4 regions of the Streptomyces sp. NPDC005808 genome follow, and region 3 is predicted to be linked to each of the others. Evidence: riboswitches for the same ligand, from Rfam matches in the RefSeq annotation. Region 3 holds a riboswitch; each other region holds the start of a gene.

Region 1 (3,200 bases), on a different contig from region 3:
CTCGCCGCGCCGCTGGACGCCGAGCCCGCGGGCCTCGACGGTATCGCCACGATCATGGCGCGGGCCTTCTCCGAAGGCACCGACAAGCTCTCCGCCGAGGAGTTCGCCGCCGAACTGGAGCGCTGCGGCGCCACGCTCGACGCGTACGCCGACCACCCCGGCGTACGCCTGTCGCTCGAAGTCCCCGTATCGCGCCTCCCCAAGGCCCTCGATCTGCTCGCCGACGCCCTGAGGGCACCGGCGTTCGCGGACAGCGAGGTCGAGCGGCTGGTGCGCAACCGGCTGGACGAGATCCCGCACGAGACCGCCAACCCGGCCCGCCGCGCCGCGAAGGAGCTCTCCAAGGAGCTGTTCCCGGCCACATCGCGCATGTCGCGCCCGAGGCAGGGCACCGAGGAGACGGTCACGGGAATCGACTCGGTGGCCGTACGCGCCTTCTACGAGAAGCACGTACGCCCCGCCACGGCCACCGCGGTGATCGTCGGCGACCTCACCGGAGTCGACCTCGACGCGCTGCTCGCCGACACGCTCGGCGCGTGGACCGGCTCGTCCGCCGATCCGCTCCCGGTGCCGCCTGTGACTGCCGACGACACCGGCCGGGTCGTCATCGTGGACCGCCCGGGCGCCGTCCAGACGCAGTTGCTCATCGGCCGTGTCGGCGCCGACCGGCACGACCGCGTGTGGCCCGCCCAGGTGCTCGGCACGTACTGCCTCGGCGGCACCCTCACCTCGCGCCTGGACCGCGTCCTGCGCGAGGAAAAGGGTTACACCTACGGTGTGCGGGCGTTCGGCCAGGTGCTGCGCTCAGCGCCGGACGGTACGGGCATCGCGATGCTCGCCATCAGCGGCTCCGTGGACACCCCGAACACCGGCCCGGCGCTCGACGACCTCTGGAAGGTGCTGCGGACCCTGGCCGCAGAGGGCCTGACGGACGCCGAGCGCGATGTCGCCGTACAGAACCTGGTGGGGGTGGCGCCCCTCAAGTTCGAGACGGCGGCGGCCGTCGCGGGCACGCTGGCCGACCAGGTCGAGCAGCACCTGCCGGACGACTACCAGGCGACGTTGTACCGGCAGCTCGCCGCGACCGGCACGGTGGAGGCCACCGCGGCCGCCGTGAGCGCCTTCCCGGTGGACCGTCTGGTGACCGTCCTGGTGGGCGACGCCGCGCAGATCGAGGAGCCCGTCAAGGCTCTCGGAATCGGTGAAGTGAGCGTCGTTCCGGCGGAGTAGGACAGCAGCTCCTCATGGGGGCCCAGGAGACCATCGAGTCTCCTGGGCCCCCATTTGTCCGTATTGATAGGGAGGTTGCCTGTCTGCCCTGTGGCATGCGCTACAAAAGGCGTGATCCGTTTGTTGATTGAAAGATGTCCCGTTTAGCGTCGGTCCGGCTGTTCGTCAGTCAGTGCGCCGCACCCGCGGCACCGGACAGCCATCGCTTAGTCCCCGTACGGCGCGAGCCAGGGGAGCCGGGGACCCACACGCAGTCCCTGGGGTGAATCGGACGCCCTCTCCGGAGGCTGTCCGTAGGAGACCTTCCTGCTCCGAACCCGTCAGCTAACCCGGTAGGCGAGAGGGAAGGAAAGGATCAGCCCCTACATGGCGTTCACCTGTGGCACAGGCAGGCATCGTCGCCCGAGCCGCGTGAAGCGCACGACCACGAACGCCATCGGCGTCGCGGCGCTCACCACGACCGGTGTCCTCGGCACCCTCGCTGCCCCGGCACTCGCCGCGGACAACTCCGTCGAGCAGACAGGCCTGACCCAGGCCGTCGAGATCGGCGACACGATCGCCGACCAGATCGACGCGCAGGCCGCCGCCCAGCAGCAGGCCGCCGACGAGGCCGCCGCACAGAAGAAGGCCGTGGCGGCCGCCAAGAAGAAGGCCGCCGCGAAGGCCAAGGAGGAGCGCGAGGCCAAGGAGCGCGCCGCCCGTGCGGCCGAGCGCAAGCGACTCAACACCTTCGTCGTGCCGATCACCGGCTCGTACATCTCCACCGGCTACCAGACCGGCGGCAGCCTCTGGTCGTCCGGCAGCCACACCGGCGTCGACTTCCACGCCGCGTCCGGGACCTCGGTCCACGCGGTCGGCTCCGGAACGGTCGTCACGGCCGGCTGGGGCGGCGCCTACGGCAACCAGATCGTCCTCAAGATGAACGACGGCACCTACACGATGTACGGCCACCTGTCGTCCATCGGTGTCTCCGTGGGCCAGACGGTCACCCCGGGGCAGCAGATAGGCCTCTCCGGGGCCACCGGCAACACCACCGGGCCGCACCTCCACTTCGAGGCCCGCACAACAGCCGAGTACGGCTCGGACATCGACCCCGTCGCCTACCTTCGCTCGCACGGTGTGAACGTCTGACCTCTCGCCCACGTACTTCACAAGGTCTCGGCTCGACGGAGCCGGGGCCTTGTCGTTTCGAACCGTTTCGGAAGACCGGCTGTCCAAAAAATATCCATGGATTCCGGTCCCCCGTCGGAAATTCCGAGTCTCTGCAATAGAGTCACTGAACAAGCGCCAATCGACGGCGTTTCACGGGGATTAAAGCGGAGGTCCGGTATGCGTGTTCCTGCGCACTCGGTATGCACAGCGATCCGCGACGACATCGTCGCGGGTGTCTACGAACGTGGCAGCCGGCTCACCGAGGAACTGCTGGCGCGCCGCTACGGCGTCTCGCGCGTCCCCGTCCGCGAGGCTCTGCGCACGCTGGAGGCCGAGGGCTTCGTGGTCACCCGGCGGCACGCGGGCGCGTGTGTCGCGGAGCCGACCGAGCAGGAGGCCGCGGACCTCCTGGAGATGCGCATGCTGCTGGAGCCGCTGGGCGCCGCACGGGCCGCGCAACGCCGTACCGAGGCGCACCTCAAGGTGCTCCGAGGCCTGGTCAGGCTCGGTCAGGAGCGGGCACGGAGGGGCAACAGCGAGGATCTGCGCTCGCTGGGCGGCTGGTTCCACGAGACCCTCGCGCAGGCCTCCGGCAGCCCCGCGCTGACCTCCACGCTGGCCCAGCTGCGGCACAAGATCGCCTGGATGTACACGGTCGAGGCGCCGGCCAACCCGGCGGAGTCCTGGGCGGAGCACGGCGGGATCGTGGACGCCGTCGCGCGCGGAGACAGCGAGCGGGCGCGGGCGGTCACCGCCCTGCACACCGAACGAGCGACGGCCGCACACCGCCTCCGCTTTCCCGGCGGAGCCGATCGCCC
Region 2 (3,200 bases), on a different contig from region 3:
CGTCATCGTCGCCCCCGTCAGGCCCCGGCTCTCATTGTCGCGGCAGGAGTGACCGGATCGGCCATCGCGATCCCGTTGCTCGGTGCCACGAGTGCGAGCGCGGCCGACACCACCACCTGGGACCGCGTCGCGGAGTGCGAGACGGGTGAGTCCTGGAGCGAGAACACCGGCGACGGGTACTACGGCGGCCTGCATGTGACCCAGTGGGACTGGGAGAACTACGGCGGTCTTGAGTACGCCCCGAGCGCCGACCAGGCCAGCCGCTCGCAGCAGATAGCCGTCGCCGAGAAGATCCTGGACGGCCGGGGACTCGTCGCCTGGCCCACCTGCGGACCCCTCTCCGGGCTCAGCAAAAACTCCGCCTCGGTGGAGGTCGACACGGGCGTGGCGGGCGACTCGTCGTCCGGCGCGTCCGGTTCCGCGGACCCGTCCGCATCGTCCACCCCCTCTCCGACCGCCTCGCCCTCCACGGACGCGACCGAGGGCACCGGAAGCTCCACCAAGTCCGACACTCCGGACGCGGAGGCGAGTGCGGCAGCGAGCCCGGACACGAGCGCGGACACGAGCACGGACTCAAGTGCCACGAACGGTGATGAATCGGATAAGTCCACTCCGGCCGACGAGTCTTCGAGTGCGCCCGAAGATGAGGCGACCGGCGCCGGGCGTCACCGCGGTGACACCGCCGCCGAGGGCGCGACCGACGGCCGTACGGATGATGCCGCTTCGGGACGGCATGCCTCACGTGACTCCGACGCGGCTCGCGCTGTCGTCGACGGCTCGTACGTCGTTCAGGCCGGCGACAGTCTCTCGGCCATCGCCGACGCCCTTGGTCTCGACGGCGGATGGACCGAGCTGTACGCCGAGAACAAGGAAACGGTCGGCGCTGACGCGAACCTCATCCTGCCCGGTCAGAGCCTTGCAGTTGGTGCTGAATAGGGCGAAAAGCGGCGGGAGTTCACGTCATGTTTCGCCATGGAATGTCCACTTTGGCGAGAATGAGAGATGGATCTCAGACCCCCTGATCGTCTTTGATATTCCGCCGATCGCCTGTCTACGGTCGTGACCGCTCGCCACCGCGGGCCCCGACGGTCGCAACGCCGAATCCTGCCAACGGCCGTACGGGAACAGTCGTCGCGTCAAGCGCCGTAGGCAGGAGCGGGGGACCCAAGGTAAGCGCCGCGCCCGGTAGTTGACCGGGAGTGGCTTGGGGTGAAGCCGTGCACCGAAGCGTGCGCGACCGGGCACTCACCCGCCCGAACCCGACAGCTCACCTCGTAGGCGTCGGTGAGGGGATCACTTCATGCTGCGTTCGTGCAAGGGCAAGCACCGTCGCCCGACCGTTTCCAATCGGGTCACCCGTCTCGCCACGCTCGCCGGGGTGACCGGAGTCGCCGTTGCCGCCCCGCTGATGGCGGCCGGCACCGCCTCCGCCGCCACCACCTCCGAGTGGGACACCGTCGCCCAGTGCGAGTCCGGTGGCAACTGGTCCATCAACACCGGCAACGGGTACTACGGCGGCCTGCAGTTCTCCGCCTCCACCTGGTCCGCGTACGGCGGCGGCTCGTACGCCTCCACCGCCGACCAGGCCTCCAAGTCCCAGCAGATAGCCGTTGCCGAGAAGGTTCTGGCCGCGCAGGGCAAGGGTGCCTGGCCGAACTGCGGCACGGGCCTGTCGAACGCCGCGAACGACGCGGGCAGCACCACGCCTGCGCAGCCGAGCTCGCAGAGCACGCCGAGCTCGCAGAGCACGCCGAGCTCGGGGACCGACGAGCAGCGCGCCTCGCGTTCCACGGAGCGTGAGACCGCCAAGAAGGAGACCGTCGAGACCCCGACCGGTAAGACGGTCGAGAAGGGCGACGGCGAGTACAAGGTGAAGAAGGACGACACCCTCAGCGAGATCGCCGAGGCGAAGAACGTCAAGGGCGGCTGGCAGAAGCTGTTCGAGCTGAACAAGGACATCGTCGACGACGCGGACTTCATCTACCCGGGTCAGCAGCTCCACCTGAGCTGACGGCCGGGGTCGCCGGCCGACGGCGGTCGGCCGGCGACTTACAGCCGGTTCGTGCTTGAACCGCAGCTCGCCGGCTTACGGCTGGTTCGTGCTTGAACCGCAGCTCGCCGGCTTACAGCCGGTTCGCAGTTGAACCACAGCTCGCTCCTATACGTGGTCTCCATACTGAAGGCCTCGTGTGGGTCACCCCCGTCCCCCACGGGCTCCCCGCTCCGGTGCGTGTTCCCCCGTACGCACCGGGGCGGGGCTTTCTGCGTTTCCGGCAGCAGTCCCTCTCTCGCCGCCCCTCTTTCGTCACCTTTTTGTTCCGTTCGGGAACAATATTTACTCTCAGTTCTGCCCAAGAGGGGGTAGACCGGCTGGCCGATCCCTCGGAGCCGGTTAGGCTCATCCCGCGGGGCTGCCAGTCCCGCGTACCCGCGTCACATCCCAGAAGGAGATGCTCGTGCCGTCCATCGACGTCGTCGTAGCCCGGGAAATCCTCGACTCGCGAGGCAACCCCACCGTCGAGGTCGAGGTCGGCCTCGATGACGGCAGCACCGGTCGTGCCGCCGTCCCGTCCGGTGCCTCCACCGGCGCCTTCGAAGCCATCGAGCTGCGCGACGGTGACCCCAACCGCTACGGCGGCAAGGGTGTCGAGAAGGCCGTCCTCGCCGTCATCGAGCAGATCGGCCCGGAGCTCGTCGGCTACGACGCCACCGAGCAGCGCCTGATCGACCAGGCGATGTTCGACCTGGACGCCACCGACAACAAGGGCTCGCTCGGCGCCAACGCCATCCTCGGCGTCTCCCTCGCCGTCGCCCACGCCGCCTCCGAGGCCAGCGACCTGCCCCTCTTCCGGTACCTGGGCGGCCCGAACGCGCACCTGCTGCCCGTTCCGATGATGAACATCCTGAACGGCGGGTCGCACGCCGACTCGAACGTCGACATCCAGGAGTTCATGATCGCCCCGATCGGCGCGGAGTCCTTCTCCGAGGCGCTGCGCTGGGGCGCCGAGGTCTACCACACCCTCAAGAAGGTGCTGAAGACCAAGGGCCTGTCCACCGGCCTCGGCGACGAGGGCGGCTTCGCCCCGAACCTGGAGTCCAACCGCGCCGCGCTCGACCTCATCATCGAGGCCATCAAGCAGGCCGGTTACGTCCCCGGCGAGCAGATCGGGCTCGCGCTCGACGTCGCCGCGTCGGAGTTC
Region 3 (3,200 bases):
GTTGCTCCGTCACCCGTTCCTGTCGGACGACGAGTTGGCGATGACGGCGCGGGCGGTGGCTGGTTCGCTGGCGACCGTCACCATGTCGGGGCCGGGGACCGTCGAACTCCAGCCATGTGGCGTGACCAAGGCGACGGGTCTGGCCCTTGCCGCCCGTCACCTCGGTCTCACCGCCTCCGCCACGATCGCTTTCGGCGACATGCCCAACGACATCCCCATGTTCGACTGGGCCGGGCGGGGCGTGGCCATGGCCAATGCCCATCCGGAGCTGAAGGCGGTGGCGGATGAGGTGACGCTGTCGAACGAGGAGGACGGGATCGCGGTGGTCCTCGAGCGACTTTTCAGCTAGCGGCCCTTAGGAATCCGGCCCGGCCATCCGGCCCGGCCATCCGGCCCGGCCATCCGGCCTGGGTTTCCGCGCCCGGCCCTCCCGCCCGGGTTTCCCGCCTGGGTTTCCGCGCCCGGCCATTCGGTCTGAGCGCTCGACATGGGAATCCGGCGTGGTTGTCCCGTCTGAGCACTCGACGTGGGAATCCGGCGTGGGGGTTGCCGGTTGCGGCGCCGGGGGGCGGCGCGGGTGGGTCTGCCCCGGGCGAGCCCGCTTGCCCGGGGCAGACCCCATCACAGTCGTACGTACGTCTGAACTGCCCTGTCAGTAGGGTCCGTTGACGTTGTCGATCGAGCCGTACTTGTCCGCGGCGTAGTTGCAGGCCGCCGTGATGTTCGCGACCGGGTCGTAGGGGTCCATCGAGGTGCCGGCCACGTGGTAGGCGGCGAAGGTCGGGTCGATGACCTGGAGAAGACCCTTGGAGGGGGTGCCTGCGGCGGCGTTGGAGTCCCAGTTGTTGATGGCGGCGGGGTTGCCCGCGGACTCGCGCATGATGTTGCGGTAGATGCCGTCGTAGGTACCCGGGATCCCGGACTCGGCCATGACGGCCAGGGACTCCTTGATCCAGCCGTCGAGATCGTTGCTGTAGGTCGCAGGAGTAGCCGCGGACTTGGCGGTCGAGGCGGTCGACGCCCCGGACTTCGTACCCACGGTCAGGGTGGTGCCCGGGCGGAGCAGCGCCGGGTCGGAGCCGATGACCGCGGCGTTGGCCTTGTAGAGCGCCTGCCAGCCGGCGTCCGTGGTGTGTTCCCGCGCGATCTTGGACAGGGTGTCGCCCGCGACGACCTTGTACGTGACGAGCTTGACGTCGGGGACGGCGGCCGGAGCGGCCTTCGTCGCGGCGGTTGCCTGAGCCGGAACACTGGTCGCGGTAGCGGCGTGCGCGCCGGTCGCGCTCACCAGGGGAAGTGCGAGCGCGGCTCCGCCCGTTCCGGCGGCGACCATGCCGCGGGTGAGGTGGCTGGTCCTGGGGCGGCGGTGCTTGCCTCGTGCGGGCATGGCGAATTCCTCTCCGGCGCCTGCGAGGTGAGCTGTCGGGTTCGGGCGGGAGCTGCCCGGCCGCGTGGTGGGTGCGGCTTCACCCCTAGCCGTTCCGGTGTCCGGATCGGCGGCTTACCTGGGTCCCCCGCTCCTGCCGTGAGCGTCTGGATGGGTGGGGTTCCGGGCGGCGGCAGGATTCGGCGTTCCGCCTGGAACGACGTGAACGTATGCGAGAGCACATGTCTGGAACAAGGCCCGATTTGGCGGTGTAGATCGCTTTCGCCTGCGCACAGAACAGGGGGAATCGTCCGATTGTGCCCGGAATAAGAAACTCAACTTGGCTTTCGCGAATGGGTAATTGCGAGGCCTTGCGGGGCGGGCCGGGGTGTCGATCTTGTCCGGACGTGACCCATTTCACGCGACCAAGCATGAACAAAGCGGCACCGAAGTCAATCAGGGTCAATACGGGCAACTCGCGGTGGTGGCCGCTGCCCTGCTGCCGACCGGTCTCCCCGGCCGACCGGTCCCCCTGCCGACCGGTCCCCCCGGCCAACCGGTCCCCCTGTCGACCGGCCCCCGCTGCCGGCGGAGGACTCCGCCGCCGCCTACCCCGCCGTCCGCGGGATCCTCTTCTCCCAAGTCCGGTGGAAGACCACCTCGTCCCCGTCCCGGCAGATCACCTCGTTCGAGGTGATGAAGTCATCGGCGTCGCAGGAGATTTCGGAAGTCGCCCGGACCCGCGCGTCCCACGGCAGGTCCGGGCGATGCAGACGGATCGACCATGTCGAGCGGGTGCGGGCCGACAGCGGATCCGACTCGTTGATCGTGTACGTCTCCACCGCGTCCTCCGTGAATTCGAGTCCGTCGGGATAGAGGCGGGTACCGCCGTAGCGGGGGTCGACTTCGAGGCGCCACTCGCCCTTGGCCACGTCGCGCACGACAAGGCGTTCGGGGCGGGGTTCGTCCAAAGTCGCCGGCACGACCACTCCCAGGGGTTCGGACTCCTCCGGCTCCTCGAAGGAGATCGGGAACGCCGACTGCCTTGCCCGTAGTGGAAGTTCGAGGGTGCTGCCCGCCGGGTCCAGGGTGAAGCCCGCCTCCGAGCCCGGCTGGGGCCAGATCCAGGGCCAGTAGGCGGAGGAGATCGCGAGACGGATCCGGTGACCGGGCGGGAACGCGTAACCGATGCCGTTCAGTTCGAGAACCACGTCCTCCGTGGAGCCCGGTTTCCAGGGGACCGTCTGGTGACGGCCATGGCGCGCCGACAGATTCAGTACCCCCCGGGTGACGAGCGTGGAGGAGCCGTCGGGCGCCACGTCGCAGAGCCGGGCGATCACCTGGCCGCGCCCGACCTCCGAAGTCAGCCGCAAGCGCACCTTCGGACGGCCCAACACCCATGTCTCGTGGGGTACTTCGAAGTCGAAGCACGCTGACCGCCCGTCCTCCTCCCGCTGGTCCGGCGGCAGATCCGCGTCGTTCCCGAAGGGGAAGAACCGACCCGCGTCGACGCCTGTGTGCTGCGGCGAGCGGATCAGCAGCGATGTGCCCGGGAGGCCGTACGAGACCGGTGTCACGGAGGGGGACGGCCAGGCCTCGTCGCCCACCCAGCGGCCCGGCAACGTGTCGTACACCGTTGCCGGGCGGTGCGAGTCCATGACGTACGAGCGCAGGAGCGGTTCCGCCATCACGCCGGTGTCCCCGTCGCGCAGCCAGTGGTCCCACCAGCGCAGGGTCTCCTGGAGGAAGCCGATCGCGGGGCCGGGGGGCAGGCCCCTGTCGGGGTACTGGTGCGACCAGGGGCCGATCAGGCCCCGTACGCGATCCGGTGGCA
Region 4 (3,200 bases), on a different contig from region 3:
CCAGTAGGCGCTCGTCGGCCGGAACAGGGTGACCTGTGGGTGTCAGTCGAGGAGCCGCTCGCGCAGTCTGTTCCGCAGCTCCGGGGTGACCCCCAGCCCCTTCTCCAGGTAGGCGTCGACGCTGCCCCAGGTCTCCTCGATCGTCTCGAAGGCCGCGGTCAGGTACTCGGCGCGCGCGTCGAACAGCGGGCTGAGCAGCTCCATGACCTCCGGGGAGTACGCCGACGCGGAGGAGCTGCTGCGGTGGACCTTGTAGCGACGGTGCGTGGCGTTCGACTCCAGGTAGTCGGCCACGATGGCCTCGCGCTCGACGCCGACGGCGAGGAGTGTCACGGCTATGGAGAGGCCGGCGCGGTCCTTGCCGGCGGCGCAGTGCATCAGCGCGGGCACACTGTCCTCGGCGAGCGAGTGCAGCACCTTGGAGTGCTCGGCGGTGCGCTCCTTGATGATGGCGCGGTAGGAGTTGATCATCCGATTCGCCGCCTTGCCGTCCGCGAGGAGCGCGCGCAGCTGCTCAAGATCGCCGTCGCGGACCATCTTCCAGAACTCGGAGCCGTCGGCCGGGTCGGTCAGCGGCAGATTCACGTTCCGCACGCCCGGCAGCTCGACGTCCGGCCCCTCCAGCTCCTGGTCCGCGGCGTTGCGGAAGTCGAAGATCGTGTGGAGGCCGAGGGAGGCGAGGAAAGCGGCGTCGTCCGCTGTGGCATGCGCGAGATGTCCGCTGCGGAACAGCACCCCGTACTTCACCCGGCGGCCGTCCACGGTGGGCAGGCCGCCCACGTCCCGGAAGTTGCGCACAGCGGTCAGCTCGGGTTCGGTCGACGGGACCTGCTGCGTCACGGGGGCTCCTCCCGGTCAGCCGTCGGCGCTGCTCGGCGTCGCCCGCCGACGGACGTTGCGCTCTCGACGATACGACATGGATTCCTGGGGCAATGAGTTGTCCACAGGCGTTGTCTTCGCAGGTGCGGGGCCGTCACCTCCGGGCTGCCGGGCGCGCCACGGTGTCAGTGTTTACTCACGTCTGTCCGTATCTGCGGAGGATTGATGGCGGCGGCCGGGGTGGACGGCGATGCGGTAGTTATCCAACCGCGTCACATCTGGCTGTTCTGTCCGAATTAGCTGTTTAATTACAACTGGCCCTGGAATGAGGCGTCCTGGGCGGGCGTGCGTGAGCAGCGTCATATCCGTGACGATGTGTTGCCGCACCTCTTTGTCAACCCACCGGAATTCCCTGGTGATTTGACAGGCGGGAAAAGTCCTCTGTCGACAGAGGGTGACGGTAATTCCGGCGTGGATCAAGGGCGGCGCATCCACAGAAAACCCACATGCTTGTCGATGCGGTCTCATCTCGCTTACGTTCGCCCTCAATCCGGACGGACGCCCAATCCTGCCGCCGCCCGGAATCCGCACACTCACCCGTATGTGGCAGGAGCGGGGGACCCACAGGTACGACGCCTGTTCCGGTCTCCGGAACGGCTAGGGGTATAGCCGCGCAGCAGCGCGGCCGGGCATCTCCAGTCCGCACCCGACAGCTCACCTCGCAGGCGCCGGAGAGGAATTCGTCATGCCCGCGAAGGGTAAGCACCGCCGTCCCAAGTCCCAGCGTTTCACGCGCTCGATTGCCGTGGCCGGAACGGGTGGCGCCGCGCTCGCGCTGCCGCTCATGGGAGCCACCGGGGCCCATGCCGCGACCTCGGCTTCCACGCCTTCCACTGTTTCCGCGGCTTCGGGAAAGGTTGCCACCGCTGCCACGGCTTCGGCCTCAGCTTCGGGAAAGGCCGCCACTTCGGCTTCCGCCGCTGCCGGGAAGACCGCGGCGAAGACCTACTCGGTAAGAGCAGGTGACTCCCTCTCGAAGATCGCCGACGAACAGAGCGTCAGCGGCGGCTGGAAGAAGCTGTACTCGGACAACCGCGAGGCCGTCGGCAAGGACCCCGCGCTGATCCATCCGGGACTGAAGCTGACGATCGGCAAGAAGGCCGCCACGTCGAGCGGCACGACCAAGTCGTCCGGCGAGGCGTCCAAGTCGTCGAAGTCCTCGAAGGCGTCCGACTCGTCCGCCAAGACGGCGGCAGAGCCCACGGCCAAGGCTGACGACACCGCGGCCTCGAGCAGCAGTTCCGGCTACACGCTTCCGGTCGAGGGCGCGACCATCGGCACCGGCTACAAGGTCGCCGGCAGCATGTGGTCCAGCGGCTACCACACGGGCGTGGACTTCGTGGTCCCGACCGGTACCACCATCAAGTCCGTCGCCGCGGGCACCGTCGTCTCCGCGGGCTGGGGCGGCGCCTACGGCAACCAGGTCGTCATCCAGCACGCCGACGGCCAGTACTCGCAGTACGCCCACCTCTCGTCCCTCTCCGTCTCGGCCGGCCAGACCGTGACCGAGGGGCAGCAGCTCGGTCTCTCCGGGGCGACCGGCAACGTCACCGGACCGCACCTGCACTTCGAGATCCGCACCACGCCGGACTACGGCTCGGACGTGGACCCGGTCGCGTACCTGCGCTCGCACGGTGTCACCGTCGGCTGACGAAACTCGCTCGAGCCGAAGGCCGGACCCCACGATCCCCGGGGTCCGGCCTTCGGCGTTCCGTCATCAGGATGCCGCGTTCTCGGGCGCCCGCGTCCAGCCGTGGCGGCTGTTCAACTCCCCCTGGTGGGCCCTTATTCCGAGCTTGACCCAGACTTTATGAGTGGCTTATGTCACCACCCGTCAACCCTAAAATACGGTCGCGTAGGTCACACTCGAAGGTGAATCATGGGTCGATGTGGCAGACGATTCGAAGAGTGGCAACAGATCAGTGATCGGGTCGTACGTAGCGGTGGGGGACAGCTTCACCGAGGGCGTCGGCGACCCCGGGCCTGACGGGGCCTTTGTCGGTTGGGCGGACCGGTTCGCGGTACTGCTCGCGGACCGGCGCCCCGAGGGCGACTTCACCTACACCAATCTCGCCGTCCGCGGCAAACTGCTCGACCAGATCGTCGAGCACCAGCTCTCGCGGGCGAAGGAGCTCGCACCGGACCTGGTCTCCTTCTGTGCGGGCGGCAACGACATCATCCGGCCCGGCGTCGACCCCGACGAAGTCGCGGAGCGCTTCGAGCGCGCGGTCGCCGGCCTCACCTCCGCCGTCGGCACCGTCCTGGTGACGACCGGCTTCGACACCCGTGGCGTGCCTGTGCTGAAACACATGCGCGGCAAG

The links. A riboswitch is a leader RNA that binds a small molecule or an ion and turns the genes downstream of it on or off. The one in region 3 is predicted to bind cyclic di-AMP.
Region 1: it holds a riboswitch for cyclic di-AMP, as region 3 does, so the genes downstream of both, ACFYPC_RS32855 (M23 family metallopeptidase) here and ACFYPC_RS25310 (transglycosylase SLT domain-containing protein) in region 3, are expected to answer to the same signal.
Region 2: it holds a riboswitch for cyclic di-AMP, as region 3 does, so the genes downstream of both, ACFYPC_RS15390 (transglycosylase family protein) here and ACFYPC_RS25310 (transglycosylase SLT domain-containing protein) in region 3, are expected to answer to the same signal.
Region 4: it holds a riboswitch for cyclic di-AMP, as region 3 does, so the genes downstream of both, ACFYPC_RS06455 (peptidoglycan DD-metalloendopeptidase family protein) here and ACFYPC_RS25310 (transglycosylase SLT domain-containing protein) in region 3, are expected to answer to the same signal.

What each region holds. Positions count from the first base shown of each region.
Region 1 covers NZ_JBIAIK010000020.1:74,370-77,569, forward strand. Annotated here, with positions in the region: gene ACFYPC_RS32850 (M16 family metallopeptidase) at 1-1,230, shown strand, start outside; cyclic di-AMP (ydaO/yuaA leader) riboswitch at 1,424-1,584, shown strand; gene ACFYPC_RS32855 (M23 family metallopeptidase) at 1,597-2,361, shown strand; gene ACFYPC_RS32860 (GntR family transcriptional regulator) at 2,560-3,200, shown strand, end outside.
Region 2 covers NZ_JBIAIK010000006.1:90,358-93,557, reverse strand. Annotated here, with positions in the region: gene ACFYPC_RS15395 (transglycosylase family protein) at 49-936, shown strand; cyclic di-AMP (ydaO/yuaA leader) riboswitch at 1,132-1,296, shown strand; gene ACFYPC_RS15390 (transglycosylase family protein) at 1,301-2,011, shown strand; gene eno (phosphopyruvate hydratase) at 2,451-3,200, shown strand, end outside.
Region 3 covers NZ_JBIAIK010000012.1:88,794-91,993, reverse strand. Annotated here, with positions in the region: gene ACFYPC_RS25315 (HAD family hydrolase) at 1-349, shown strand, start outside; gene ACFYPC_RS25310 (transglycosylase SLT domain-containing protein) at 653-1,387, opposite strand; cyclic di-AMP (ydaO/yuaA leader) riboswitch at 1,392-1,542, opposite strand; gene ACFYPC_RS25305 (CocE/NonD family hydrolase) at 1,975-3,200, opposite strand, start outside.
Region 4 covers NZ_JBIAIK010000002.1:644,959-648,158, forward strand. Annotated here, with positions in the region: gene ACFYPC_RS06445 (DUF6126 family protein) at 1-7, shown strand, start outside; gene ACFYPC_RS06450 (tyrosine-protein phosphatase) at 43-840, opposite strand; cyclic di-AMP (ydaO/yuaA leader) riboswitch at 1,385-1,560, shown strand; gene ACFYPC_RS06455 (peptidoglycan DD-metalloendopeptidase family protein) at 1,565-2,530, shown strand; gene ACFYPC_RS06460 (SGNH/GDSL hydrolase family protein) at 2,802-3,200, shown strand, end outside.